Linked DNA regions of Prochlorococcus marinus XMU1411. The protein of the gene in region 1 interacts with the protein of each later gene in a pairwise test. Links are inferred from orthologs where the notes say so. Each region holds a gene or a part of one and is shown in the gene's direction. Other genes may lie near its edges. The genes, in order: HA145_RS05645 and HA145_RS00420.

What was found.
Region 2: the proteins of HA145_RS05645 (region 1) and HA145_RS00420 interact in binary tests that used the Escherichia coli proteins (3 or more experiments, as listed by UniProt). The link is inferred for Prochlorococcus marinus XMU1411 from one-to-one orthologs.

Annotation. Positions count from the first base shown.
Region 1 is NZ_JAAORI010000003.1:671,107-686,411, reverse strand. The notes cover bases 8,554-11,490. They hold HA145_RS05645 (SufE family protein), read left to right. Parts: upstream 8,554-9,777; coding sequence 9,778-10,203; downstream 10,204-11,490. Other genes in these bases: HA145_RS05640 (homoserine dehydrogenase), read left to right, coding at 10,242-11,490; HA145_RS05650 (5-formyltetrahydrofolate cyclo-ligase), read left to right, coding at 9,181-9,738; ruvC (crossover junction endodeoxyribonuclease RuvC), read left to right, coding at 8,698-9,171; bchI (magnesium chelatase ATPase subunit I), read left to right, coding at 8,554-8,692. In the rest of the region: crtL (lycopene beta cyclase), read right to left, coding at 1-437; gyrA (DNA gyrase subunit A), read right to left, coding at 461-3,058; HA145_RS05695 (GuaB3 family IMP dehydrogenase-related protein), read left to right, coding at 3,238-4,401; trxA (thioredoxin), read left to right, coding at 4,632-4,955; imidazole glycerol phosphate synthase subunit HisH, read left to right, coding at 4,967-5,584; 16S rRNA (guanine(966)-N(2))-methyltransferase RsmD, read left to right, coding at 5,598-6,197; petG (cytochrome b6-f complex subunit V), read right to left, coding at 6,174-6,293; HA145_RS05670 (cytochrome c), read left to right, coding at 6,349-6,735; HA145_RS05665 (RNA methyltransferase), read left to right, coding at 6,732-7,481; more of bchI, read left to right, coding at 7,604-8,553; more of HA145_RS05640, read left to right, coding at 11,491-11,543; HA145_RS05635 (hypothetical protein), read left to right, coding at 11,614-11,886; HA145_RS05630 (ABC transporter substrate-binding protein), read left to right, coding at 11,883-13,454; HA145_RS05625 (ABC transporter permease), read left to right, coding at 13,447-14,469; HA145_RS05620 (alpha/beta fold hydrolase), read right to left, coding at 14,466-15,305. UniProt on the Escherichia coli protein: Participates in cysteine desulfuration mediated by SufS. Cysteine desulfuration mobilizes sulfur from L-cysteine to yield L-alanine and constitutes an essential step in sulfur metabolism for biosynthesis of a variety of sulfur-containing biomolecules.
Region 2 is NZ_JAAORI010000002.1:5,265-20,632, reverse strand. Bases 12,365-15,364 are described here. They hold HA145_RS00420 (aminotransferase class V-fold PLP-dependent enzyme), read left to right. Parts: upstream 12,365-13,237; coding sequence 13,238-14,491; downstream 14,492-15,364. Other genes in these bases: HA145_RS00415 (alpha/beta hydrolase family protein), read right to left, coding at 14,488-15,364; HA145_RS00425 (SufD family Fe-S cluster assembly protein), read left to right, coding at 12,365-13,238. In the rest of the region: HA145_RS00490 (SLC13 family permease), read right to left, coding at 1-883; HA145_RS00485 (NAD(P)/FAD-dependent oxidoreductase), read right to left, coding at 951-2,126; HA145_RS00480 (phosphoadenylyl-sulfate reductase), read left to right, coding at 2,222-2,944; HA145_RS00475 (type III pantothenate kinase), read left to right, coding at 2,960-3,655; bcp (thioredoxin-dependent thiol peroxidase), read right to left, coding at 3,647-4,114; HA145_RS00465 (4'-phosphopantetheinyl transferase family protein), read left to right, coding at 4,114-4,770; HA145_RS00460 (AAA family ATPase), read right to left, coding at 4,767-6,056; HA145_RS00455 (alpha-D-glucose phosphate-specific phosphoglucomutase), read right to left, coding at 6,090-7,727; HA145_RS00450 (hypothetical protein), read right to left, coding at 7,760-7,930; HA145_RS00445 (DUF4912 domain-containing protein), read right to left, coding at 7,943-9,043; HA145_RS00440 (hypothetical protein), read right to left, coding at 9,318-9,671; Fe-S cluster assembly protein SufB, read left to right, coding at 9,767-11,209; Fe-S cluster assembly ATPase SufC, read left to right, coding at 11,231-12,016; more of HA145_RS00425, read left to right, coding at 12,021-12,364; more of HA145_RS00415, read right to left, coding at 15,365-15,368. UniProt on the Escherichia coli protein: Cysteine desulfurases mobilize the sulfur from L-cysteine to yield L-alanine, an essential step in sulfur metabolism for biosynthesis of a variety of sulfur-containing biomolecules.

The DNA of each region.
Region 1 (15,305 bases):
CCACTTGCGTCAATAACTAACCTCGCCTTTATTCTTACACCTGATAAACAAATTACCTCAGATAGTTTATTTTTTTCTTTAATTTCTTTTGCTGTTTCATTCAACCATTCAATCCCTTTACATTTTTTTAAAAGTTCATTTTGAAAGGCTTCTTGATTTATTAAACCATAATCGTAGTTATGTTTAGTAGGAGTATCCCCTTTTTTATTTTCTCCATTTCCAAAAAAACTAACTGTCTTACACCATCTATGAGATAACAAAGATTCCAATCCTAATTCCTCTAATTCAGATGCCCAAATACCATAAGTATTCTCCCATTTTTCACTTGGAGATTTGGTCGATATTCCCTTTATTTTAAGATCCTGCTTTGCTAATTCAGAAGCTAAACATAAAGCTGCAGGACCAGAACCTAAAATTAAAATATCAAGTATTTCCATTTTATTTATTAACCATTTTTATTTTAATTTTCTTCACCTGAGCCAACTTGTTCTTTTTCCTCTATTTGTTCATGAGGAACTAATACCACTTCTGATAAATGATCACCTTCATCCAACCTTTGTAATTTTACTCCAGTAGCCGCTCTGGATTGTTGAGAAATTTTATCTGCATTTGTTCTTACTATGACGCCTTTTTCTGTTACTAGAAGTAGTTCTTCTCCTACGCCAAGGACTTTTAAACAAACTAGTACATCATTTTTAATTCTGAATTTTATTGCTTTCAGCCCCATTCCTGCTCTTTTTTGTAATCTAAATTGGGTCACAGGTACTCTCTTTCCTAGCCCAAATGCACTAGCTATTAATACCCAAGGACCATCTGTTGAATTTTCCTCGATATTATCATCAATTTCTTTTGAGATTTCATCAATTTTAGCCAATTGATCAACCAAATTAGATGTTAATACATCCATGGAAACCAGACTATCTCCTCCCCTCAAGTTCATTGATTTAACTCCTCTTGCTGTCCTACCAAGTGGTCTTAATTCATTAATATCTAGCCTGAAATGAATAGCCATTCCTGTTTTTGATCCAATTAGAACACTATCTCCTTCTTTTGATAATCGAACCCAGGTTAGGGCATCTCCATCCTCAAGATTAATTGCAATTAATCCATTTGATCGAATTTTTGAAAAAGCAGAAAGTGCAGTTCTTTTTATAAAGCCAGCCTTGGTTAGCATTAATAAAAAACGATCGTCAACAAAAGAATCGACGGCAACTAGTGAAGTTATTTTTTCTTCTCTTGGAATTGGGAGAAGTTGAACTGATGGAGTACCTTTTGCTGTTCTGCTACTCATAGGAACTCTATATGCTGGGAGAGCATAAGCTACTCCTCTATCGCTGAAAAGCAAAAGATTATCATGATCGTTGCAGCTTATAAATAATTTAACATCATCATCTTCTTGGGTTTTTGTCCCAGCTTTACCTCTTGATCCACGACTGGTAGATTCAAACTCATTAACAGGCATCCTTTTTAAATAACCTGCTTCAGTTAATAGAACTACAGATCTGTCATTAGCAATGAGATCAATATCATCTAATCCGCCACCTAAATCTAATATTTCTGTTTTTCTGGGAGAAGAGAATCTTTCATCGATTTTATTAAGTTCTTCAAGAATAATTTCATAAATTCTTTCTTTACTGTTTAGTATTTTTTGATATTGGGCAATTTTTTGAGTTAATTCATCATGTTCTGCTTTTATTTTATCGGCTTCGAGAGCTGTTAATCTTCTTAATTGCATTTGTAATATTGCATCTGCCTGTATGGAAGATAACTCATGATCTTTTTGTAATTTTTCTCGAGCTGATATTGAATCTTTTGCTGATCTAATTAGATCTATAATTTCATCCATAGCATCTAAGGCCAATAAAAGACCCTTAATTATATGATCTCTTTCTTCTGCCTTTTTTAATAAAAATCGTGTTCTTCGCCTTATTGTCTCTACCCTAAAATCTAGAAATACATCTAACATTCTTCGCAGAGAAAGGGTTGTGGGCTCCCCATTAACTAAAGCCAGAATATTTGCACTAAAGTTATTTTGTAATGGTGTTAATTTAAATAAATTATTTAATACAACTTGTGGGTAGGCATCCCTTTTTAACTCTATAACAATTCTCATACCATCTCTATCACTTTCATCTCTAATATCAGAAATACCTTCTAATTTCTTTTCATTCACCAAATCTGCAATTCTCTCTATCAAGCCAGCTTTGTTAGTTTGAAAAGGAAGTTCCGTAATTATTACTGCATCTTTTTCTGCTCTGCCAGCTAATTTAATTTGCTCAATATTTGCTACACCTCTCATAGTTATTGAACCTCTTCCTGTTTTGAAGGTTTCTCTGATACCATCTCTTCCTAAGATTTGGCCACCCGTGGGGAAATCAGGACCCTTAATTAGTTCAAAAAGTTCTCTATCTTCAAGAGAAGGGTTTTGAATGATTGATTTGAGACCATTGATTAATTCTCCTAAGTTATGGGGAGGAATATTAGTTGCCATTCCTACGGCTATTCCAGATGATCCATTTAAAAGTAGCTGAGGAATTCTTGCAGGTAAAACTGTTGGCTCTTGTTGAGAACCGTCAAAGTTATCAGCGAAATCTACAGTTTCTGATTCAATATCCTCTAGTAAACTTTCATCAGTAAGAGACTGTAGACGAGATTCTGTATATCTCATTGCTGCAGGAGGGTCGTTATCTACAGAACCAAAGTTTCCATGGCCGTCTATAAGGGGCATCCTCATGGAAAAATCTTGAGCCATTCTTACCAAAGCATCATAAACAGCAGTGTCACCGTGAGGGTGGTATTTACCTAGTACTTCTCCAACAACTCTTGCACATTTTCTGTATGGTCTCCCGCTAGTCAAACCAAGTTCATACATTGCATAAAGAATTCTTCTATGAACAGGCTTTAGGCCATCCCTCGCATCTGGAAGAGCACGACCAACTATAACGCTCATTGCATACTCAAGGTATGAGCGAGACATCTCATTTCTTAAGTCAGTCTGAATAATTCGGTCGTTATCTTCGTTTAATCCTGAGTTATCAGAATCTAAAATATCAGACATACAAAAATCCTTTCTTTAATAATAATCGCTGATTGTCATAATGAATAAAAAAAAAGATTTATTTAATTCCCAAATACTCACATTTAAACACAAATCAAAATAAAACCTGTTGTTTTTAAATAAACCTTGGCTTATTACCCCTTTAGTTGTTAATTTAATCAGAATAAAAGAAAAATTCCGTGAATATTGAACTTGGTTTAAATAAAAAAGTCAGAAGGGCTTATGGTATTGATGAAATAGCTTTAGTCCCTGGTAATAGAACGATTGATTACGATTTGACTGATCCTTCTTGGGCCTTAGGTGATTTTAAAAGAGAAGTTCCGATAGTAGCTAGTGCCATGGACAGTGTTGTCGATGTTAATACGGCTATAGAACTCACAAAATTAGGTTCCCTAGGGGTTATTAATATGGAGGGAATACAAACACGATATGAAAACCCTGATGAAATATTGAACCAAATAGCATCAGTCGGTAAGAACGATTTTGTTCCATTAATGCAGAAGATATACAGTGAACCTGTAAAGGAGGGGTTGATTTTACAAAGAATAAAGGAGGTCAAAGAAGGAGGAGGTATCGCAGCTTTTAGTGGGACCCCTCAAGCTGCTATTAAGTTTAAAGAAACACTTAATACTTCCAAAATAGATTTATTTTTTCTTCAAGGAACAGTTGTTTCAACTGAACACCTTGGTATGGAAGGTAAGGAAACCTTAAACATTAAAGATCTCTGCCAATCTTTGAATGTCCCAGTTATAGCTGGTAATTGTGTTACTTATGAGGTTGCAAAACTTCTTATGGATGCTGGAGTTGCAGGATTAATGGTTGGGATAGGACCTGGAGCGGCATGTACATCAAGAGGAGTATTGGGAATTGGAATCCCTCAAGCAACTGCAATTGCTGATTGTAGTGCGGCAAGAAATGATTACTTTCAAGAAAGTGGTCGTTATATTCCTATTATTGGTGATGGAGGAATTGTGACGGGCGGAGATATCTGTAAATGTTTAGCATGTGGAGCAGATGCTGTAATGATTGGATCCCCAATAGCTAAATCCTCAAACGCTCCAGGTAAAGGATTTCACTGGGGTATGGCTACTCCAAGTCCAGTATTGCCTAGGGGTACAAGAATTGAAGTTGGTTCTTCAGGATCCTTAGAAAGAATAATTAAGGGCCCGGCCTTGCTTGATGATGGGACACATAACTTATTAGGAGCCATTAGAACCTCAATGAGTACTCTTGGGGCAAAAAACATTAAAGAAATGCAAGAAGTTGAAATAGTTATAGCACCATCTCTTCTTACAGAGGGTAAGGTTTATCAAAAAGCTCAGCAGCTTGGGATGGGTAAGTAGTTTATTTAGAGCAAAAGTATAAAACCTTAGTGAATTAAGTTTTTAATTGAAAAAATTTCTATTTAGGAGTTATTATTAATTGATGGGGGAAACCCCATACTCCTCACACACTAAATCGCCCGATTAATCGGGCTTTTTTAGATATTTTGTTACTTATATTATTTTATCTGTAATGAAATCATCACTTAAAAGAATTGCCTGCTAAATTTTCAAAAAGGAATACTTAAATTATGTCATCAGCTCCAGCCGTAACTGATTCTTCATTTGACAAGGATGTACTGCAAAGTGATCTACCAGTATTGGTTGATTTTTGGGCACCATGGTGCGGACCATGTAGGATGGTCGCACCAGTTGTAGAAGAAATCTCAAAAGACTTTGAAGGGAAAATTAAAGTTTTTAAATTAAACACAGATGAGAATCCAAATGTAGCCAGTCAATACGGAATTAGAAGTATTCCTACATTAATGATCTTTAAAGGAGGTCAAAAGGTTGATACCGTTGTTGGTGCTGTGCCAAAAGCAACTCTTTCGAGCACTTTAACTAAGCATTTATAAATTTAAAAGCTTTGCATAAAATTGGACTAATAGATTATGGAATGGGGAATATTCATTCCGTAACAAAATCTCTAGAAAGTCTTGGAGAAGAGATTATATTAATTAAAAACTCTAATGATTCTAATCTTTGTAAGGCGATAATACTTCCTGGGGTTGGAGCGTTTGATCCAGCGATGAATAATCTTATAAATACTGATTTGATAACTGATTTAAAAAATTGGATTAAAAGTGGGAAGTCCTTTTTTGGGATATGTTTAGGTCTCCAACTCCTTTTTGAATCTAGTGATGAAGGAAAAGTTCAAGGACTGGGAATTTTAAAAGGAAAAATACAAAAAATACCCAATATTGTTAACCAAAGAATCCCACACATGGGTTGGTGCCAACTTTTACCTACAAAAAAAAATACTTTATTTGGGCTTGAAGAATTAAATAATTGGGTCTATTTTGTACATTCCTATCATGCAATCCCAGATGACCTAAATATTATTGCAGCTCAAGTTGATTATGGCTCGGAAAAATTAACTGCAATGATTGAGAATGATAATTTATTAGCCTGTCAATTTCATCCGGAAAAATCCGGAAAAACAGGTGAAAAACTTTTGAGACGATGGCTTAGTAATATTCAATAATTGATAATTACTGATGAAGACAAACTTAAGATTAATAGGTGGTAAAAAACTCCAAAGTCCAAATAATTCTTATACCAGACCTACAACTTTGAGAGTAAGAGAGGCCATATTTAATATATTGAACAAAAAAGTTGAAAATAGTAACTGGTTAGATTTATTTAGTGGGACAGGGGCCATATCTTGTGAAGCATATAATCACGGGGCAAGAAAAATACTTGCAATTGAAAAAAATAAAATCAACTCAAAAATTTGCTTAGAAAATTTACTCTCGTTGGAGAATATAGAGAACAGGAGAAATGATATCGAAGTTATATGTAAAGACGTTTTGAAATGGACAAAACCAAATTATGAGAGAAACTTATCATCTAGAAATATGGATTTAAATAAATTAAAATTTGATTTTGTTTATCTAGATCCTCCATACGATGTCGATTTACATGAATTAGTTTTAAATCAATTATTCAATTGTGAGTTTTTAAAAAAAGATTCAATAGTTATTTGTGAACATTCTCCTAACCTATTTATTAAAAAAAGTAATTTGTGGGAAACTATAGATGTAAGAAATTATGGGCAGTCAAGATTAACATTTTTAATCAATGTCCAGCATCCCTGAACCTCTTCTGTATTGATTCCATGCACTTACGAATAATCCAAGAAGAGTTATTGGAACTAAACCTAAAACAATTCCACATAGAAGAGGCTCGATCATTTTTTTGCCTTATTTGAATTTCTTATTCACAATTGTTACATAGAGACTATTTTTTGTGTCAACATCTTCATCAACTGCAGCAGAAAGAGACTTTAAAAGAGAATTTTTGAAAATTGTTTTTATTGTATTTGGAGTTTTATTGATTTGTTTCTCAATATTTTTTTTAAATCATCAAGAGAATAACAAATATATAATTGAAACTCTTGAGCTTGATGGCTCTGCTGAGGAAGGAGATGCTCTTTTTAAGATAAATTGTGTTGGATGTCATGGAATTACAGCAAGAGGATTAGTGGGCCCAGACTTACACTCAATAACTCGACGTTTGAATGATAAAGAGATAATAAAACAAGTTACTGGAGGCCTAACACCTCCTATGCCAAGTTTTGAAATTGATCCTATAAATATGTCAAATTTATTAAAGTATCTTCATAGCCTTGAATGATTTTGGGAAGAAATTTTTCTAATTTAAAGGTAATATTAGTTGAACCAAATGGCCCTTTAAATGTAGGGAGCGTTGCTAGATTATGCAGTAATTTTGAAGTTAATGAATTAAGAATTGTTTCTCCGAAATGCGATATATTTTCTTTAGAAGCAAAAAAAATGGCCCTTAAAGGTCAAAAATTTCTTGAAAATTGTAAGATTTTTGATGATCTTCAAAAAGCAATTTTCGATTGTGATTTAGTTCTAGCATCTTGTGGAAGAATTGATGTAAAGAAAGATTCATTTTTTGGATCTTCTGAAGATATATTTGATTGGACTACATCCTTTAAGAAGATAAATAATTTAGCAATTATATTTGGAAGAGAAGATAGAGGTTTAACTAACAGTGAATTGCTTCTGGCAAATAAAACTTTTAATATCCCAACTTCTCAGAATAATCCTTCATTAAATCTTTCACACGCTGTTTCAATAGTTTTGTATGAATTAAATAAGTCTTCTAAAAAGAATTTAAATAATGAATTAAAAGTTTTTAACTTAGCTTCATCGAAAGAAGTTCATGATACATTTGTGGAGATAGAGGAAATGCTTTTGCGAGTTGGATATCTCTTAAAACATACTTCTAAGCCAAAAATCAGTAAATTTAAGAATTCGATTTTAAGGGCAAATACATCAATGCACGAAATAAATGTTTTAAGAGGAATTGTCCATCAAATAAACTGGTTTTTAAACAATTCAAAAAAAAATTAAGTTAAGTATAAATTTGATTAGTTATTATTAACTTGTAATTTTAATTCTACAGGGATATTTACTAAAAGCATTTTCTGAAGTAGCATCTATTGATTATTTGAATATTTAAGAAAACTAAAACTGTGCCTACAACAAAGAAAAGAAGAGTTTTTCCTTTTACAGCAGTAATTGGTCAAGAAGAAATGAAATTGGCTCTCTTGTTAAATGTTATTGATCCAAGAATTGGTGGAGTCATGATAATGGGTGATAGAGGGACTGGAAAGTCTACAACAATAAGAGCCTTAGCTGATTTGTTGCCTGCAATCGAGGTTGTTAAAGATGATCCATACAATAGTTCTCTAGTTGATCCTGATTTACAAAGTAAAGAAGTTTTGGAAAAATTTACTCAAGGAGAAAATCTAGAGAGTATTCGAAAACAAGTACCTATGGTTGACTTACCTTTAGGGGCTACTGAAGATAGGCTTTGTGGAACCATTGATATAGAGAAGGCTTTGAGTGAAGGTGTTAAGGCATTTGAACCTGGATTGTTGGCTAAAGCTAATAGGGGTTTACTATACGTGGATGAAGTAAATTTGCTTGATGATCATTTAGTTGATGTACTTTTAGATTCGGCTGCTTCTGGATGGAATACAGTTGAAAGGGAAGGAGTTTCAGTTCGACATCCTGCGAGGTTTGTCCTTATTGGTTCAGGAAATCCAGAAGAAGGTGAATTAAGACCTCAACTATTGGATAGGTTTGGTATGAGTGTTGAGGTTAAGACAGTTAGAGATGCTGAATTAAGAGTTCAAGTAGTAGATCAAAGAACTTCTTTTGACGATAATCCTGATGAGTTTTCATTGAGTGTTGAGAAACAACAGGATGAACTTCAACAAAAGGTAATTAAAGCACAAGAAATATTAAATTCTGTTCAAATGGACGATGATCTAAGATTGAATATTTCTGCGATCTGTGGAGAACTAGATGTTGATGGTTTACGTGGAGATATTGTTACAAATAGGTCTGCAAGGGCAATTGCAGCCTTTGAAGGTAGAACTGAAGTGCAAGAAGAAGACATAGCAAGAGTTATTTCTTGTTCTTTAAGACATAGGCTAAGAAAAGATCCTCTAGAACAAGTTGATTCAGGTGAAAGAGTCATCCAAGCTTTTTGTAAAGTATTCGATTTAGATGAAAAAGAAAATCTTTCAAAATTTCAATTGTCTGCTGAAGCTTAATAACAGTGAGAATAATTGGAATTGATCCTGGATTAGCTAGAGTTGGTTATGGAATAATTGAAATAGAAAATAAAAGAAAGATATTATTAGATTGCGGTGTTATTGAGACAGGTAAAGATAAAAAAGAAGAAGATAGACTTTATGAGATATTCCAAGATCTTAATGAATTAATAAATCATTGGAACCCAACTGCAGCGGCGGTAGAAAAATTTTTCTTTTACAGGTCAAGCACTACCATTAGTGTGGTGCAAGCTAGAGGCGTGATTATGATGGTGTTGGCCTCTAAAAAAATTCATGTCAGTGAATATTCACCTGCTCAGATAAAATTAACAATTGCTGGCTCTGGAAAGGCATCTAAGAAAGATATTCTTGATGCTGTTATGTATAACTTAAAGCTTAACAAACCTCCAAAACCTGATGATTCAGCAGATGCATTGGCTATAGCACTCACAAAACTTAATGAAGATGGCTTTAACTGAAAATTTAATATGAAGATCTTTGAAAATAAGAAATTGGAGAGGGATACGTTTAGAAAACTAAGAGATGGGATTTCCTTTAAACAAAGAGAAAATGTAGAAAAGAATGTAAGATTTTTTGTTGATTCATTTGTGAAGGGATGTAAAGATATTGGTTATATAGCAATTTATTGGCCTCTAAAAAATGAAGTAGATATAAGGAGTCTCAAGAAAAAATTTACTTTAGCTTTGCCCAGATGTAAAGGTAAAAAAGAGTTGTTATTTTATCCATGGGATGAAAAGCCTCTTACCAAAGATTCTGAGGGGATACTAAGTCCAAATAACTCTTCTCCATTAAGTCATTTGCAGATAAGCATGATACTTGTTCCTTGTCTTTCCGTTGATAAGAATTTAACAAGATTAGGTTATGGAGGAGGTTATTTTGATAAATTAAGGGGAGATAATGATTGGAGAAATGTTCCATGCATTGGAGTATTAACTTCTAATTGTGTAAGTCCTATTCCATTAACAAGAGCTAAGTGGGATATTCCTTTATCGGGCTTTATCACAGAAAAAGAAATATTTGTATAATAAAAAAATTCATAAAGTGATTAATTTATAGTTTTAAAAATGGAAAATCAGGAAAAATACAATAACTTATCAAAATTATTAGAAAAACTGAAGAAATCAGAAGATCCAAAAAGAAAATATGAATACATTTTGTGGTTAGGAAAAAAATTGAAAGAACCAGAAAGTGAAATCCTTGTTGAAGAAAATAAAGTTAAAGGATGTGTTTCAGAAGTTTTTGTCAAGGCAAAAATTAAAAGTGGTAAATTATTTTGGGAAGGATATTCTGATGCCCTGATAACAAAGGGTTTATTGGCATTTTTAATCACTGGGTTAAATGAATTAACACCAAATGAAGTTATTAAAATAGATAAGAAATTTATTGAAGATACTGGTTTGAAAGCAAGCTTAACTCCTTCACGATCAAATGGTTTTTTAAACATATTATTGAAAATGCAGTCTCAAGCAAATGAATTTTTGGAGGTCTAATAATATAAAATTAAACTCAATGACAAAAGAAATAAAAAATGAGAAAATGTAGAATTGGGATTGTAGGTTTTGGAACTGTAGGTTCAGGGATTTATAAAATATTAAGTTCCGAAGTTGATTCCCATCCAATTCTAAAAGAAATAGAAATTGCAAAAATAGCAGTTAAAGATCTTAGTAAAAAAAGAGATATTGAGCTTGATAATAATTTATTAACTGATGATCCATTTCAATTGATTAATGACCCCTCTGTAGATGTAATTGTTGAAGTAATGGGTGGGGTTGATTTGGCAAAAGATATTATTCTGCAATCATTAAAGGTAGGTAAATCTGTTGTTACCGCAAATAAAGCAGTCATTGCAAGATATGGCGAAGAGATATATAAAACTGCATTTAAAGAGGGAGTTTATATATTGTCAGAGGCGGCAGTTTGCGGCGGAATTCCCATAATTGAACCCTTAAAAAGATCATTAAAAAGTAACAGCATAAAAAAAATGGTTGGGATAATAAATGGAACAACAAATTTTATTCTTTCGAAGATGACAAATGAGAAAGCTGATTATAAGGAAACCTTAAAATTGGCCCAAAGCCTTGGTTATGCAGAATTCGATCCAACTGCAGATGTTGAGGGCCATGATGCTGCTGATAAGATCTCAATTCTTAGTGAACTTGCATTTGGAGGAAAAATTCAAAGAGATGATATAAATACTGTAGGCATAAGTAAAATTAATCTCAAAGATATCGAATATGCCAATAAATTAGGATTTGAAATAAAACTTTTAGCGCTCTCCGAAAGGGTACAAATTAATAGTAATGAATCACTTGCTTTGAATATTTGGGTAGGGCCCTCTTTGATTCCAAAATCTCATCCATTGGCAACAGTAAAGGGCGTTAACAATGCTTTATTGATAGAGGCTGATCCTCTTGGAGAGATAATGTTGTATGGTCCAGGTGCAGGGAGTGGCCCAACTGCTGCATCAGTAGTATCAGATATATTAAGTCTGCATGCTGCCTCAGTAAAAAATAATAATTCAATCGATCCATTATTATCATTCGATTTCTGGAGAAATTGTCATATAATCGGAGCGTCACAAATAAATAAAAAAAATTACCTTAGAATTATTTGTCTTGATAGTCCAGGCGTAATAGGAAAGATTGGAGATATTTTTGGAAAAAATAATGTATCCATCGAATCGATTGTTCAATTAGATGCAAGTGAGGACAAAGCTGAAATTGTCGTTATTACTCATGAGGTGAATAATGGAGATTTTGAGAAATCGAAAGAAGAAATAAATTCACTTATTGAAGTCAAAATTATTGCAAGTCAATTAAGTTGTATTTAAAAAAATAGTTTGCAAATTTCTTTATAGCTTGGTAAACCGAAGAAAGTAAGTGTTTGGTTTTATCATCTTAATGATTCATTCAAAACTGTTAGATAATAATAATGAAGATAATAATTTAATTTTTTCTGAAAACCTTTATAAAGGTGCTTGTGTAAAAATTAAAAATAGCAATAAGACTTTTCAAGTAATTGGTTTAAATATAGGTAAAGAAATTTGTTGGGTGAGAGAGTGGCCTTTTGCCTGTAATTCTAAAAAAACATTTGCTTTAGAAATAAGTCAAATAACTTTTCAAATTTTTTGCTCAAATAATTCTTCAGAAAAATTAAGTAATTACAAAATATGAAAAATAAATTTGTTTTATCAATATTTATTATTTTAATTTCTTTTTTACAGAATTCTTGCGGCTCAAAAAGAATATCTAAAAAAATCATAGTAGCAAGTTCAGGAAAAATTGAATCTTTAGATCCAGCTAGAGCAAATACTCTTAAAGCAATTCAATTAATCAGTTCTCTAGGAGACACATTATATGAATTAAATTCTGATGGAGAATTAATCCCTGAATTGGCCTTGGGGATGCCAATTATTTCAAAGGATAGACTTCAATTAACTATCAATTTAAGAAAGAATATTTTTTTTCACGATGGAACTGCATTCAACTCAAATGCTATAAAATTTACTTTTGATAGATTCAAAAGAATTGGAACGATGAATTATATTTTAGGAAATAAGATTAAATCAATAGAAACTCCAAGTGAATATTCAGTCATAATAAATTTGAATAAACCATCAAGTTCTTTAAATGGTTTACTCACATCAGTAAATTTAACTCCAATATCTCCTACATTTTACAAAAAATATTCTGATAAGTTTCTAAATGAAAAATTCGTTGGTACTGGGAAGTATGTGCTGACCAGTTTTTCTAATGAAGTTCAATCAATTGAACCATATTTAAATTATTGGGGTGAAAAGCCCTTAAATAAGGGCGTTAATTTTGTGGGATATTCAAATTCATCTTCTCTTTTTGGGGCTTTAAAAAGTAAACAAATTGATGTGCTTTTATCAAACTCAATTGATGATAGTCAGAGAAAAAGTTTAAATAATTTAAGTAAAAATAAACAGTTTAATGAAGGTAATAGCCCTTTCACCGAATTAAGTTTTATAAGCCTTAAAACTAGTTCTTATCCCTTAAGTAATCTTAATTTAAGACTGGCTTTGGCAAAAAGTCTTAATAGAAAATTGATTAGTGAGAAAGTAAGTTATGGATTAAGGAAGCCATCTAGATCAATTATTCCTCCGATATTAAAAAAAAATAATCAAGAACTGTGGCCTAAATATGATTATTTAGAGGCGAGAAGATTATTGCAAGAAGAAAATTATTGCAATGGAAATATTCTAAAAATACCCCTTACTTATAGATCGAATGTACCAGCTGACAAGCTTATTGCTCTGACATGGCAAGAAGAAATTAAAAGTTCTTTGAAAGATTGTATTGATATTGAACTTAATGGGGTTGAATCTACAACAGTTTATAAGAATCTAAGTTTAGGAATTTATACGGCAGTTCTTCTCGATTGGACTGGGGCTTATTCAGATCCCGAGGCCTATCTCACCCCTCTTTTAAGTTGTAATGAAATAGTTGATGGTATATGTAAAAAAGGAGAATCCGTTTACAGCGGTAGTTTTTGGGGATCTAATAAAGTGGAAAGTTTATTTCTTGAGAGTGAAAAAATAAGTGGTATTAAAAGATTAGAAAAACTTGTTGAAATTGAAAAAATAGCAGCAAGTTCAATACCTTATATTCCTATTTGGATATCCTCTCAAAAAGCATGGTCTCAAAATAAAATATCAAAACCTATTTTTAATGGTGCAGGAATAATTTCATTGAGTGATCTTGAGTTAATTAATGAGTAGAAATTTAAATAAACTACTAAATTATTCCCTATTAAAAATTTCGTTAATACCGATAATGTTATGGATTATTTCTTCATTAGTTTTTATTTTATTAAGAGTTGCTCCTGGCGATCCTGTTGATGCCATACTTGGATCTGGTGCAGATGAGGTTTCTAGGGAATTTCTAAGAAATAAATTGGGGTTAAATGAACCTTTAATAAATCAATACTTTACATATATTAAAAATATATTGCACTTAGATTTCGGTCAATCTCTTAGTACCCAAGAGCCAGTCCTAAATATTATTATTAAGGCATTGCCTGCAAGTCTTGAGCTTGGATTCTTTTCAATATTAAGTGCCACACTAATAGGATTCCCACTGGGATTAATAGGCTTAAGAAATAGAGGGAAAAAGACTGATTATATTGCGAGAATATTAGGAATTGCTACGTATGCGATCCCTCCTTTTTGGGGTGCAATGTTAGCGCAATTATTATTTTCTGTGTTTTTTAATATTTCCCCAATTGGCGGTAGATTTCCAATATTTCATCAACAACCTCAAATTACAGGTTTTCTAGTTTTAGATAGTATTATTTCAAATAATATTATTGCTTTGAAAGATAGTCTTTATCATCTCGCTCTTCCTTCGATTACCCTTGGCTTTTTATTAAGTGGTATATTCAGCCGCTCATTAAGAGTAAATTTGGATAAGACATTAAAAAGTGATTATGTAAATGCTGCTATATGTAGAGGAATATCAAGGAAAAAAATATTATTAAACCATGCATTGCCTAATGCTCTATTGCCAATCGTCACTATTTCTGGCTTGACTATGGCCTCATTAGCAGGAGGTGCTCTATTGTTCGAGGTAACTTTTTCATGGCCAGGTATAGCTTTAAGATTACATGAAGCTATTTCTCAAAGAGACTATACCTTGGTTCAAGGAATTGTAATTTTTACCTCTATGCTCATAGTCTCTTTAAATCTCTTAGTGGATATTTTAATCGCATATTTAGATCCACGAATAGAGTACTAATTTTTGGAAATTTCTTTTATTGTTTCAAGATCTAAAAGATGGAAATCAAGTCCCAAATATCTTTGGTTTTTAACTACTTTAGGGATCTTTTGGTCTTTGATATTTTTTAAAAATTCAACTATAAATTTCGTAGATAAATCTTGTACTAATATTGGCTCTGAACCAATAAAAGATTCACTTATTTTGTAGACATCATTATCTTTTTTATAGCTTTTATTAATTCTTATTGGAGAGAAATGACTTGCTCCTTCAATAATTAGAAATCTATTTGATGGATTATTTAAAGCAGAAAAAACTCTAAATTGTTCATTTATTAATGGTGTGATAAGGTCATATGTGCCACCTATTAGAAGAGTTGGTGTTCTAATTCCGGTACTATTTTCTTTTGGCCATACTAAACTGCCAAATGAATTAAAACCTATAATTGCACTGGCCTTATTAGTGTTATTTTTCTTAGGAAATGGTATTTCGCTCAACTGACATTGAAGTAATTTAGATAAATTTGTTACCGCAAAGTCTTTTAATGCCGAATCACATTTATCCTCCAGTTGTTCAGTAGGTTTATTGCCTTCATATAAAAGTGCTATTAAAGCACCAAGTGAATGCCCCATTAAAATATAAGAATCATTAGGTAAACCAAATTCTCCTTTTTCATGAGCTTTTAATACAGCATCTAAATCTTTAATTCTATATAAGAAAAAGTCTGCACTTCCTGGTATTGTTTCCTTACCTTCGAGTACTTCTATAAATGATTCTAAATTACTCCCTCTATGATCTATGAATAATATTGGCCAACCTCTTTTAGCTAATTCGTTTCCTATCCATTTGAAATTATT
Region 2 (15,368 bases), on another replicon or contig:
GCAGCCTAAATAAGTCAGCCCTTGTAACGCGAATTATCAATCTATCACTAGGTTCAATCTTTATATCAGCCAATGGTGGAAGAATAACTTTTCCATTTCGTTGCAATTCGAGAACATCAACATCAAAACGTCTTTGCAATCTACTATTTCTGACAGATTGTCCAACTAATTCTGAAGTAGAGGGAATAGTAACTTCAGTAAAGTAGATATTCATATCCCCATTTTTAATAAACTCCTTATCTCTCCCTCTATCTGGCAAAAGTACGTCAGAAACTAGGATCATATAGGTTGTACCTATAAGCCACACAGGAATTCCAATTGAAGTCAGACTAAATAATTCCAAAGCGCCATAGCCTAATTGTTGACTAATATCGCTTACAAGAAGATTTACTGAGCTACCTAATAATGTCAGAGTTCCACCTAGCAAAGTCGCAAAAGAAAGAGGTAATAAAACTTTTGATGGCGATATATTTCTCCGCTCGCACCAACCTTCAATTAAAGGTAACAAAGATGCTACTACTGGAGTATTGGGGACAATTCCAGATATTGGAGCAATCAAAAAAGCGATTAAAGAAATTAATTTCCTTGGCGTTCTAATACTTTCAGAAGAAATCAATTCTCTTACTCTATCTAAAGCACCACTTTTGAATAATGCAGAGGAAACTGCAAATAAACCCATAAGGGTTATTAAGGAAGGGCTACCAAATCCAGCTAAAGCTTTTTCAGGAGAAAGAACCCCTGTAGCTATAAATATTCCAACACATAACAAACCAGTCAATTCTGGCGCAATTGTATTTTTGATAAACAAAATTATTGACATTATTAAAACAACTACCGTTATTAACGCATCAAAATTATTACTAACTACTGAAATTAGATTCATATGAAACTTATTTAACTCAATATACCCAAAAACAATATTTCAAAAAAGTTTAATTAGAATTATCTTTTTAAAAAAACTTTTTAAAAATAGATTTTTTTTGGAATATCCATGAAGATGCAGATTTTAAACTTTCAGTAATATCAGGCAACTTAGAAGCATATATAAGTCTTCGTGCTTCAAAAGCTAATTTTCCAAATAAAGTAACCCCAAGCCCAGAAATTGAAGCTTCGCCTATTCCTAAGCTAATCATTTCACCATTATCTTGAAATTCAAAGGGTAACGGATCTTTGCCTTGAATTAAAAGTTCTAAATTATTAGCAAGATGATTTCCTTCCTGCATAGCGACCTGAGCAGTTATGGGTAAATCCTCCTTGCCTTCAATAACTGAAATATCACCAATAGCAAAACAGTTCTTATGGTTTTCTATTTGCAAATTATTGTTAACTAAAATTCGTCCAAATTTTTTTGTTATTTGATCAGTTTCTAAGTAAGACAAATTAGGTTTAACACCTGCAGTCCAAATAACAATATCTTTATCCAATGAAGTTATTCCAAACTCACTAGAAATACTAATCTTAGTTTCAGAGACTTCTTTAACTGTGGAATTCAAAAGAACGTTTATTTTTCTTTTTTCTAATGCCTTTTCTGCTTGTTCTCTATTAAAAATTTTGTTTTTATTGAGGATTTCGTTTGATTTTTCTATAACATTAATTTCAAATTGGTCTTTAAATATATCTTTAATTTTGCATGCCAACTCGATGCCGGAGGGACCACCTCCAACTATGAATAACTTTTGATGAAACGCAGTATCTTTTGATTTTTTTAAAAAAGAATTTAATTTATTTAGATCATGAATATCATTAAAAAAATAACAATTTTCATCTACACCTTTTATAAAAAAACTATTTGGAATAGACCCTGTACAGATAACAAGATACTGATAACTTAATTTTAAACCGTCACTAAATTCAAGAATATTTTCTTTGAAGGAAATCTTGGTTAAACAATTTCTTAAAAAAGTTATACCCGCATCAGAAAAGATATTTGCAAATTTTGGGGTAGCTTCCCAACTTCTTATTTCTTTACTTAAAACTTCGTACATTAAAGGTTTAAATATAAATTTAGTTTCATAATCAACCACAAGAATTGGTAAAGAAGGATTAAGTTTCTTTAAATTCAAAGCAAATGTCATACCTGCAAAACCTGCTCCAACTATTACTATTGGTTTTTGTATTGATTTCATTAGAGAAATATTGTTATGCGTAAATGTATTATTAAACTATACGAATAATTTTTAAATTGAGCGAAATAAAATCAAACTCATAACCAACCTGAAGAATGATTGAAAAAATTCACAAAGATATTCAAACTAACTTGAAGAAATATAATCAAGAGCTAATAGATATGAAGCCTCTAGAAATACTTACATGGGGTTATGAAAAGTTTGATAATCAATTTGCTATTACAACAAGTTTTGGTATACAGTCATCAGTCATTTTAGATATGGTTAGTAAATTATATCTACAAAAAAAAATCAAAATATTTTGGATAGATACAGGTTACCTTCCTCCAGAAACATATCATTACGCAGAAAAGCTTATTGATAATTTATCCTTAGAAGTTGAAGTTCTGCAAAGTGAATTATCTCCAGCAAGAATGGAGGCCACATACGGAAAACTTTGGGAAACAAATAAAGAGAGTGATTTAGATAAGTATCATGAATTAAGAAAGATAAAACCTTTAGAAAATGGTCTAGAAAAATATGATATTTTCTGCTGGGCAAGCGGTGTTAGATCAAGTCAAACAGAAAATAGAAACAAAATGAAATTCATAGATGTAATTCGTCAAAGACTGTCTTTAAGACCTTTATTAAATTGGACCAATAAAGATATTTTTTATTATATGGAAGAGAATAATTTACCTGCCCATCCACTTTTTATCAAAGGTTATTCTTCTGTAGGAGATTGGCATTCAAGCAGTCCCGATGGTATTAAAATAAAGGGCAGAGATACAAGATTTGGGGGGATAAAACAAGAATGTGGAATACACACAAATAATTAAATTGATCATAGAACAATGATCTCAGATATAAATTTTTTATTAGTAGGCAATAGTAGGCTTCATTGGGCAAAATATTCTAAAAATCAATCTAAATTCTTCCATACCAAAAAAGAGCACAAAGTTCCCGAAAATATAGATCTTGATCAATTAATTTGGGCTTCTGTAGGAAAACTACCAAATTTTTTGCTGAAAAAAGAAAATGAAATAAAAACTAAAGATATTCAGTTGTCAAATCTGCCTGATTATTTTGGAGTTGATAGAGCTCTTGCCTGTATTGCAGCTTTAAAAATTATTGAAAACCCTTTCAAAAAAGATTTACTAATTGCAGATTTTGGAACAATATTATCAATAACAAAATTGAATTCAAATGGATCTATTATTGGAGGTCAACTTCTTCCAGGTTTTCTAACACAATTAAAATCAATGGAACAAAATACAAAAAATCTTAAAGTTCCCAAAAAATATGATATTCCGATCAAAGATTTTTTAATTAATACAGAAGAAGCAATTTTAAAAGGAGTAATCAACTCTCTGACTGGCGTGATTAATAGTTTATTTAATCCCGAAAAGGATATTTTAATATTCTGTGGAGGAGACTCTCAATTACTCACAAAATCTCTAAAGACTCAAAAAGAAAATATTATCAATGCTCCTAATTTAGTTATGGAGGGGATGATAATTCATAACCTGTCCATAAAAAAATTAGCTTAACCCAAGGTCTGCAATTATATGATCAGCCATTATTGCTGCTTTTACCTTTAAATAAATTTTTTCAATGTTACCTTCAGTATCAATTAAAAAAGTATTTCTCATCATTCCCATATATTCTTTTCCCATGAATTTCTTCAATCCATAGCTATCGTAATCAGAAGAAACTTTGAAAGGTTCAGGATCAGTTAAAAGAATAAAAGGTAAATTAAATTTTTCTATAAACTTCTGATGAGAAGATGCATTATCTTTACTAATACCAAGCACAACAATATTATTTTTTTGGAGCAAATCCCAATTCTCTTTAAAATTACATGCTTCTTTAGTACATCCTGGAGTATTATCTTTTGGATAAAAATATAGTATTATTCTTTTACCTTTAAAATCACTAAGAGAAACTTCTTTCTCAAAAGAATCTTTTAATTTAAATTCTGGTGCTTTGTCGCCAACCTTAAGAGCCATTGAAATTATTAAATGAGTATGAATATAAAATACCAAAAATTTGGTTTTATGAGATTAAAGGTGTGCAAGATGTCGCAACTGTAGAAGAAATTAAAACTGCAAAAAACCTAACAAATTCAAGATCAAAGATTTTCTTAGAAACAAGAGCTTATTTGCGACAATCACTTTCAACACTTTTTGATTTAGACCCCCTAGAAATTCCAATTAATGCTCATCCTGGAGAACCTCCAAGTTTACCCTCTGGCATGGGAAATATCAGTTTAAGTCATTGTAAAGATGCCATTACTATAGTCTGGCATAAAAGCAAAATAGGGATTGATATTGAGAGAACAGATAGAGATTTTAACCATATAAAATTTGCAGAAAAATATTTTTTTCATACTAATAAATCAAACCATAATAATTATTTAACAAAAAATATGATATTAAATCAATGGTGTGCTGTTGAAGCGGCTATAAAATGGGATCATGGAAAATTAGCTAAAGACATTAACCATTGGCAATTTTTTGAAAAGCCAAAAGAGTTAATTCATAAGAAGAAAAACATACATTTAAATTATTCACAGATTAACTTCCATAATTGGACTATCGCTTTGGCCTACGAAGAAGAAACTTCTTTTAATCCTGAGATTATTTGTTGTTCAAAAAATTTTTAATTTTCTTTTCTTCTAAGCAGTTCTTCATAATGAGTTTTTTCCCATCCATTATTATTTGGTTCCCATATTTTTAAACCTCTTAAAGATTTAGGAAGATATTCTTGTAAGACCCAATTACCCGGATAATTATGAGGATTTACATAACTATTAGAATTATTTTTTAAATGAAGTGGAACATCAAGAGCATTGGTAGATTTGATTGTTTCAATTGCTTTAAAAATACTTTTCGTGCTATTACTTTTTGGAGAAATAGCTAAATATAAAGAAGCCTGAGTTAAAAAATATAATCCTTCTGGAAAACCAACTCTATCAAAAGCATCACAACAGGATTGTACAACTACTATGGCATTAGGATCAGCTATTCCAATATCTTCACTGGCAGATATAAGTAGTCTTCTAAAAATAAAATTAGGATCTTCACCAGCCTCCAGCATATTCGCAAGCCAGAATAATGTTGCATCTGGATCAGAACCTCTTATGGACTTGATAAAGGCACTTATTACATCGTAGTGATTTTGACCATTTTTATCGTAAACAATATTTTTCTTTTGTATTGCATCCTCTGCTATTGAGAGATTAATGTTGATTTCTTTAGCATCATTTTCAGCAGTTGTTTCTATGGCCATCTCTAACGCATTGATTAATGTCCTTGCATCTCCGCCAGAAAATTTAATTAAATGACTTATAGCATCTTGAGTTAAATAAACCTTTTTTGAATCTTTTTGTTTTGAATAGTGAGTAATGACTTTTTGTATTATTTTCTGCAAATCATTTTCTGCCAAAGGAAGTAATGTGAAAATACGAGACCTGCTAACAAGCGCTTTATTAACAGCAAAGTAAGGGTTTTCAGTTGTAGCACCAATAAAAGTTATAGTTCCATTTTCTATTGAAGGTAATAAAGCATCTTGCTGAACTGATGTAAATCTATGAACCTCATCGATAAATAAAATTGTTTTTCTTTTTGAATTTATTAATCTATCTTTTGCATTAGCGATTTCATTTCTTAATTCTTTAACACTTGATAACACTGCATTTAACTTAATTAATTTTGAGCGCGTATTAAAAGAAATAATTTCAATTAGAGTGGTTTTTCCAACACCTGGAGGGCCAGAAAAAATAAAATTACTAATCTTATCGTTTAATATTGCACTTCTTAAAAGCGAATTCTCATTGAGAATTGGTTGTTGACCAAAAAAATCTTCCAAATTCTTTGGTCTTAATTTATCTGCCAAAGGTGCATTGTTTTCTATTTGAGAATAATTAGTAAATAAATTTTCTGAATGCATATAAATAAAATCAAAAAATCATTACTTTCAATTCTATGTAATTACTGTAGGAGTTTCCATTTGAGTAAGTTTTGAAATATTCAATAAAGCATCTAAGTCATCTATTAGAGGTTTCAAAGCGATCTGAGGATTTAACGAAAGATTCTGTTGAGGATCGAAAAATTTCTCAAAGTAAAGTCTTAATGTTGCACCCTTAGTTCCAGTTCCAGAAAGGCGCACAATTACTCGAGAATTATCATCAAGGACTAATCTTAAACCTTGATTTTCACTTATGGAATTATCAACGGGATCTAAATATGAAAAGTTATCTGCAACTTTAACTAAATGGCCAGCAAAACTATTTCCTTTTAAATTTTCGAGCATAGAAGTTAGATTACCAAAGATTTGATTAGCAATATTTGAAGGAATTGCCTCATAATCATGTCTTGAATAATAATTCCTGCCAAATTGTTTCCAATGATTCTGCATCAAATCACTTACCGAACATTTTTTCTCAGCTAAAACTTGTAACCAATACAAAACTGCCCATAGTCCATCTTTCTCTCTCACATGATTACTACCTGTTCCGAAACTTTCTTCTCCGCATAAAGTAATTAAATTAGAATCTAAAAGATTTCCAAAAAATTTCCAGCCAGTAGGTGTCTCGAAACAAGGTATATTTAATGCTCGAGCGACATTATCAACCGCTGAGCTGGTTGGCATGGATCGTGCGACACCTGTAATACCATCTTTATAACCAGGGACACATTTTGTGTTAGCAGTGATAACTGCAAGGCTATCACTAGGATTTACAAAACATCCACTTCCTAAAACCATATTCCTATCTCCATCTCCATCGCATGCAGCACCAAAACTATAAGATTTTTTATTTAATAACAAATCAGCCAAGTGGGATGCGTAAGTAAGATTTGGATCAGGATGTAAACCTCCAAAATCTTTTAACGGGTTACCATTCATGACACAATCAGGTGTGAGACCCATTTTTTCAACAAAAATATTTTTTGCATATGGACCTGTAACCGCATTCATTGCATCAAAGATTAACGAGAAGTCTTTATTTAAAAAATCACTAATTTGATCAAAGTCAAAAATTTTCTCCATCAAATTAGAATAATCTGTTAACCCATCAATAATTTCTAAGGTAGTTTCGTCGTAATGATAAGTTCCATATTCACTAAAATCAGGTAATTGAATTTTACAAATTTTATAACTAGTTAGTAATTGTGAAGCCTTAAAAATCTTATTAGTAATTATCTCAGGAGCTGGGCCACCATTAGAGATATTCAATTTCACTCCAAAGTCGCCATCAATCCCACCAGGATTATGGCTTGCAGAAAGAATAATTCCACCAATAGCGTTTTCTTTTCTAATTAAATGAGATGTCGCAGGAGTAGATAATAAACCGTATTTTGGAACAATAACCTTTTGAACTTTATGAGCGATGCATATTTGGACAATTTTTTCTATTGCTTCAATATTGCCATATCTGCCATCACCACCAACTACTAACGTTGAACCTTTTAAATCTTCTAATGATTGTAAGATTGCTTCAATAAAAATTTCTAGATAATGTTCTTCCTGAAACTTTAAAGTACTTTTTCTTAATCCAGAGGTACCAGGTTTTTGGTCTAGAAAAGGAGAATTGATATTAATTTCACTAACTTGATTCATATTTTTAAGAAACTTCCAAAAATCTAACTAAATTAATGAGGCATTTCGGAAGTTCTTAACATAGCGATAAACCATAATGAAGAAATTAATAATGCACTAAGAATTCCATAGTTAACACCAAATTTAGAAATTGTAATTGGAACTATTAATGGAAACGTTAATGCACCAAACAATGGAGTAAAAGCTACAATTTTTTTCAGCATTAATTTAATTTATTAAAACCATTCAGTTTCAGCATTATCTTTTTCATTAGTATCGTCAAGTGGTGTAGTTCTGTCAAATTTCATTGATATACTTTTTTCTTGCTCACCAGATACACTAACAGCTTTAATATCATATTTTTGAGTCCCGTCTCTAAATGGAACTTGAATTCTAAAAGTACCATCTGCAGCAAGAGGTACATCTTCTCCACCGATTGTCAGTTTTGCAGAAGGCTCTGTAGCTCCATAAACAATTAATTCAGCATCAGCAACTAGCCAAAAAGATCTATTTTTAACAATTCCGCTTCCAGAATCATTTAAACCTGATGACCATTTACCAGCACCTGAGTCTGTAAGATTATCGTTAAGATTTGTTGAGTTTAAGTTTTCCATAAATTCTTCAGAACCAACTTTTCTTCTGAGAGGAATGTTAGTTGCTGCTTGGTATAACCTTTCATGCATACCATTTAATTCTGAAACAACAGGATTAGAAATATCTGGGATTGACTCAGAAGTAGAATCTAAATTAAAAGGTACAAATTTATCAAGAATTTGCTCAGAAGGATGAGACCCAGGAACATGGCTTATCGAAGAAAATGCCAATGACATCCAGTTAAAACCATATTTGTAACCTAATTCAACTTTATAATCTCTATCTGCAAGTGGGATCGGCAAGTACCACTCAGTACTGTAACTATCAACTGCTATCTCTCTAAGTGTTCCTTGATTCAAGTTGCTTCCTTCAGAACCAGATGCATCAAATAATCTTAAACATAATTTATTGGCTCCCAAAGATTGTGCTTTTTCTCTATCTGCATCAGAAATTTGCCAAAAAACATAAGCCCAATCTGGATCTCGGGGTAGGAAAACTACATTTGTTTTAACTTCTTCACTACTCTTAAAAGCACTGGACTCAGAAGTTTCTTCAGATTGTGACTGAGGAGCTACAGTGTATGTTTTTTTTGTAGATTTTTCTTGATATTTAAGTATTAAATCAACTAAAACGGCTTTTGTTTTGCGACTGTACAGAGGTACCGATAATTTACTTGCTTCTTGACGTAATTGTCTGAGTGTTAGTGAGAGTAATTGATCTTTATTCATGATCCCATCAGCCACTTTAAATTCTCCGTTTTTGTTTGGGATCAGTATGTTCTTTTTTTTTAGGAATTGTGTGTCTTTTTGGCCTGTCGTCAGGATCCTCTGACTACTAAAGAATTTTCAAAATTGATATTTCTCTTCAAAACAGTTGGTATCAAAGCAATTAATTAATTTTTAGATCTTTTTGAAATGTAAATTAATTTTCTTTTTTTTTAAAATTTATTACCTGAATTTGTTAACGACTCAACAAAAATATATTTTTTCTTCGGGATCATTTAAATAAAAAGAGAATTCAGCGTTGTTCAACTAGAAGTACTAAATCATCTATCTCTAAATCCTCAATACTTTTACCTATTTTTTTTGAAAAAGTACTTAATTTTTTGGAAGTAGATTCTAACTGCTCATAAAAAAGATCACTAAATTTTTTATCATCAAATTTTTTGGATTGGTTATCACACCATTCTCTCAGGGGATTTTTATTTTGATATTCCAAACTATTATCTACATTGATAATTTTTAAAATCTGAAGGCAATGAGCGAGAATTCTTAAATGATGTTTCTGCATTATAGGTAGATCAAGATTATCAATTTCTTGAATAGTTTCTACGTTTAATGGGTTAGACAAGGGATCAAGATGATTAGACATTAATTTTTAGTTTTAATAAAGGAAAAAAACTCAATATTGGGGGTATCTTTCGTTAAAGTATATAAAGCTAATTGTAATAAGTTATTTTTGATAACATGGTCAACGAAAATTTAGTTAAAGATGTAGTAAAAGAGCCTTACAAATATGGTTTCGTTACTGATATTGAAACTGAAAAAATAGAAAAGGGATTAAATGAAGATATCATAAAATTAATTTCACAGAAAAAAGAAGAGCCAAAATTTCTTCTTGATTTTAGATTAAAAGCCTTTAAAAAATGGCAAAAAATGAAAGAGCCTGATTGGGCAGCATTAGGATATAAAAAAATTGATTATCAAGATATTATTTATTACTCTGCTCCTAAGCAAAAAGAGAAAATTTCTAGCTTAGATGAAGTTGATCCCAAACTTCTTGAGACTTTTGACAAATTAGGAATTCCCCTCACGGAGCAAAAAAAACTTACAAATGTAGCAGTAGATGCTGTCTTTGATAGTGTTTCTATAGCCACAACTTTTAGAGAAGAACTTGCTGAACATGGAGTTATATTTTGCTCAATTAGTGAAGCAGTAAAAAATCACGCGGATTTGATTGAAAAATATTTAGGTACAGTAGTTCCAGCTAGTGATAATTATTTTGCAGCACTAAATTCTGCAGTTTTTAGTGATGGTTCTTTTGTTTATATCCCAAAAGGTGTTACCTGCCCTATGGATCTATCTTCCTACTTCAGAATTAATAGTGGAGATTCAGGACAATTCGAAAGAACATTAATCATTGCTGAAGAATCAAGTTCTGTAAGTTATCTAGAAGGTTGTACAGCTCCAATGTTTGATACAAATACCCTACATGCAGCAGTTGTAGAGCTTATAGCATTAGACGACGCCTCAATAAAATATTCTACAGTGCAAAATTGGTATGCTGGTGATGAAGAAGGTATTGGCGGAATTTTTAATTTTGTCACCAAGAGAGGAAAATGTTTAGGTAAGAGAAGTAAAATTAGCTGGTCTCAAGTTGAAACAGGGTCTGCAATTACATGGAAATATCCTAGCTGTCTTCTTTTAGGGGAAGAATCTGTAGGAGAATTTTATTCAGTGGCTCTCACCAATAATCTTCAGCAAGCAGATACTGGCACAAAAATGATCCATATTGGTCCTAAGACCAAATCAACTATTGTTAGCAAAGGTATTAGTGCAGGTAACTCAAAAAATAGCTATAGAGGTCTTGTCAAAATGGGAACAAAAGCTACAGGATCAAGAAATTACAGTCAATGTGATTCAATGTTAATAGGGGATCAAGCTTCTGCAAATACATTCCCTTACATAAAATCTCAACAACCCAATTCTGAAATTGAGCATGAAGCAAGCACATGTAGAATCTCAGAAGACCAACTTTTTTATCTCCAAAGCAGAGGTATAGAATTTGAGGAGGCAGTATCTATGATGGTCAGCGGTTTTTGCAGAGATGTATTTAATCAATTACCTATGGAATTTGCTGCTGAAGCAGATAAGTTACTGGCACTTAAACTAGAGGGATCAGTAGGTTAATTAATCAATTTCTAAACTGAAATGCAAAATAAAATGAAAGAATCAGATCCAATTTTAGAAGTTGAAAATCTCTCTGCATCTATTGATAATCTTCCAATTTTAAAAGGAGTTTCACTTACTGTCTATCCTGGAGAAATCCATGCCATTATGGGAAGAAATGGATGTGGCAAAAGTACTCTTTCGAAAATCATTGCAGGACATCCCTCGTATAATATTACAAATGGCTACATAAAATTTTTAGGTGAAAACATCAACTCTCTAGAACCTGAAGAGAGATCTCAATCAGGAATTTTTCTCGGTTTTCAATATCCAATTGAGATTCCAGGTGTAAGTAATCTTGAGTTTCTTAGAGTTTCAACTAACGCTAGAAGGAAATTCCTCAACAAAGAAGAATTGGATACTTTTGATTTTGAAGAATTAGTTAAAGAAAAGTTAGAAATTGTGAAAATGGATCAGGCATTCCTATCAAGGAGTGTAAATCAAGGCTTTTCCGGAGGTGAAAAAAAAAGAAATGAGATACTGCAAATGGCTTTACTTGAGCCTAAGATAGCAATATTAGATGAGACCGATTCTGGTCTTGATATCGATGCTCTAAGAATAGTGGCATCAGGAATTAAAAAAATATCTAATGCACAAACTGGAATTATACTTATTACCCACTATCAAAGATTATTAGATGAAATTAAACCAAATTATGTCCATGTTATGTCAGACGGACAAATCATAAAAACTGGTGAGAGTGATCTAGCTCTAGAGCTTGAGGAAAAAGGGTATGAATGGACTGATAACTTTATAAAAGAGACCTAAACAAATGGAAATTATTGAAAAAATAAAAACCAATAAATCGGATAATAACCTAACAGAAATACAAAAAATCTGTCTTCATAAATTACAATCAAGCCCTCTCCCTAATCCTAAAAGTGAACTATGGAGACTTTCAAATAAATCAAAATTGTCAAACTTTTTAGATTACTCAATTAATGAAAAAGATTCAAAATTTGATATACCATATCCGAAAAATTCTCAAAGTACTATTAGATTAATAATTGGTGAGAATTGCCAAACTAAATTAATAGAGAAAAATTATTCAATACAGAAATTAAGTGAGGATGAATTACAAAAATATATCAAGGAACAGATATCTTTTTTTAAGCAAAACGAAAATTGGAGTGACTTACTAAATCTGTCTTTAAGTTGTAAAAATAATATTTTGGGATTAAAAATAAATGGATCAAAAATTCCTCCTATTGAAATTTTTAGTCATGCATCAAGTAATTCTTTAAACGCAAAAACCCTCGTAATATTTTTAGAAAAGAATTGTGATGTTGAATTATTACAAGTAAATCTTGGTAAAGAAAACTCTTCATTATCTCAATCAACTTTCTTTTGCTTGAAAGAAAATAGTTCAGTAAATCATGGTGTTGTTTCTTACGGTGAAAACAGTTCCAATCTATTAAATTCTCTCAATGTAATTCAACAAAAAAATAGTGTATACAACTTAGGATCTTTACATTTCAAATTCAATTACGCGAGATTTGAAATTAGTATTAAACAATCTGCGGGCAACGCTAAAACAAATATCAAAGGTATGCAAATAACAAAAAAAGATGAGCAAATTTCAACTTATACAAAAATAGAATTTAATGGCCCAAATGGATTTCTAGATCAAATTAATAAATCACTTGCTGATGATAAATCACATGCAATATTTGAAGGTTCAATAATAGTTCCGAAAATTGCCCAGAGAACTGATGCTTCCCAATTAAGCAGAAATTTACTTTTATCAAATCTCGCACAAATAGATACCAAACCTCAATTAGAAATAATTGCTGATGATGTCAAATGCAAGCATGGGGCTACAATTTCGCAACTAAATGAAGAAGAACTTTTTTATATGCGAACAAGAGGAATCACATTAACAGAAGCAAGTAAACTACAATTAAGTTCTTACTTTCAAGAAATAATTTCATTTATTCCCATTTCAAAAGATAAATGGGATTTGCTTGATAAACTTTTAAATGAGAATTAATGGAAACGATTCAAAATTTTCCTGAAATAACTAAGAAAGACTTTCCTCTTTTAAATAAGACCTTAAAAAGTAATGAGCAAATTATTTATTTAGACCATGCTGCAACCACACAAAAACCAGTACAAGTCTTAAAAAAAATTGATGAATATTACAAAAACTTTAATGCTAATGTACATAGAGGTGCACATCAATTAAGTGCTAAAGCAACAGAAGCATTTGAAAATGCACGATATTTAATTAGCAAATATATAAAAGCGAATTCAGCAAAAGAAATTATTTTTACAAGAAATGCTACTGAGGCAATCAATCTAGTAGCTAGATCATGGGGCGAATATTCATTAAAAGAAAATGATGAAATTCTCTTGTCAATAATGGAGCATCATAGCAATATTGTTCCATGGCAAATGGTTGCAGCAAAAAATAAATGCAAATTAAAATTTATAGGTATAGATAAAGATGGGAAATTAGATATAGACGACTTTAAATCAAAACTAACATCTAGAACTAAGCTTGTTAGCATAGTACATGTTAGTAACACTTTAGGTTGCTGTAATCCAATCAAAGAAATAACTAAATTAGCTAAACAAAAAGGTTCTTTAGTATTAATAGATGCATGCCAAAGTTTAGCCCATCAAAAACTGGATGTGATTGATCTTAATATAGATTTTTTAGCTGGATCAGGACATAAGCTATGCGGTCCTACAGGTATTGGTTTCCTCTGGTCAAGAAAAGAAATCCTAGAAAAAATTCCTCCTCTCTTTGGAGGTGGGGAAATGATTCAAGATGTTTTTGAAGAGACAAGTACTTGGGCAGAGCTACCACACAAATTTGAAGCTGGAACTCCAGCCATTGCAGAAGCAATAGGTCTTGCAGAAGCAATTAATTATATTAACAATATTGGATTGAATGAAATTCATGAATATGAAAAGACTATTACTAAATATTTATTTGAAAAATTAAATCAAATAGAAAATATTGAAATCATAGGTCCATCGCCTGAGATAGATCCAGACAGAGCCTCACTTGCCACTTTTTATATAAAAAATATACATTCAAATGATATTGCTGAAATTCTTGATTCAAAAGGAATTTGCATCAGAAGTGGTCACCATTGCTGTCAACCTCTTCACAGATACATTGGAATTAAATCAACAGCTAGAATCAGCATGAATTTCACAACCAATAAGGAAGAAATTGATATGTTTATAGAACAATTAAAAGATACTATTGATTTTCTAAAAATCAATTCTTAAATATTTAAAGCATTTTTTAAAAATTCCTGAGATTTTTGCATTACTACTTCTTTATTTTCAATATTTCTAAAACCATGCCCTTCATTATCAAAAAAAATAACTTCTGAATATTTATTATTCTGAATCAAAATCTCTTTAATTTTTAAAGTTTGTTTATAAGAAATAACTGCATCCTTTTTTCCATGAAACAATAAGATAGGTTTTTTTATTTTGTTAATATGATTTATCGGTGATCTATTTATATAATCATCATGATTTTTTGCATAATTTCCTACCAAAGAATTTAAATAATCTTTTTCAAACCTATGAGTGTTGTAATACATATCCTTCAAATCAATAACAGGATATTTACAAATTGCTGCTGTAAAAATAGACCCATATAATAAACAATTAAGTGCAGTTAACCCACCAGCACTATTGCCAAAAATTACTACTTTTTCACTATCAACTTGATTTGATTTAATCAATTCAAGAGCTAGTGCTTTGCAATCATAAGAATCAACAATACCCCATTTATAGTTCAACCTCTCTCTATATGCTTTGCCAAATCCTGATGATCCTCCATAATTAACTTCAGCAACAAAAAATCCCTTCGACGTCCAATATTGAACTTCAGAATTATATGATCCATCAAAACATGAAGTCGGTCCGCTATGTGCTCTAACAAGGAGCGGTGGCTTTCTAAAATTGTCGAAAAGCGGCCTATAAAGAAAAGAATGAGTAGATTGGGCCTCAAAACCTTTAAACCAAAATGTTACAGGTTTTGAACAATCTTTTATATGTTCAAAAAATATCTGCTCAGAAAAATTTGATAAAACTTTTTGTGCAAAATCAATTTCAAATACAATTCCCAAAAAATCAGATCCATAACCTTTTA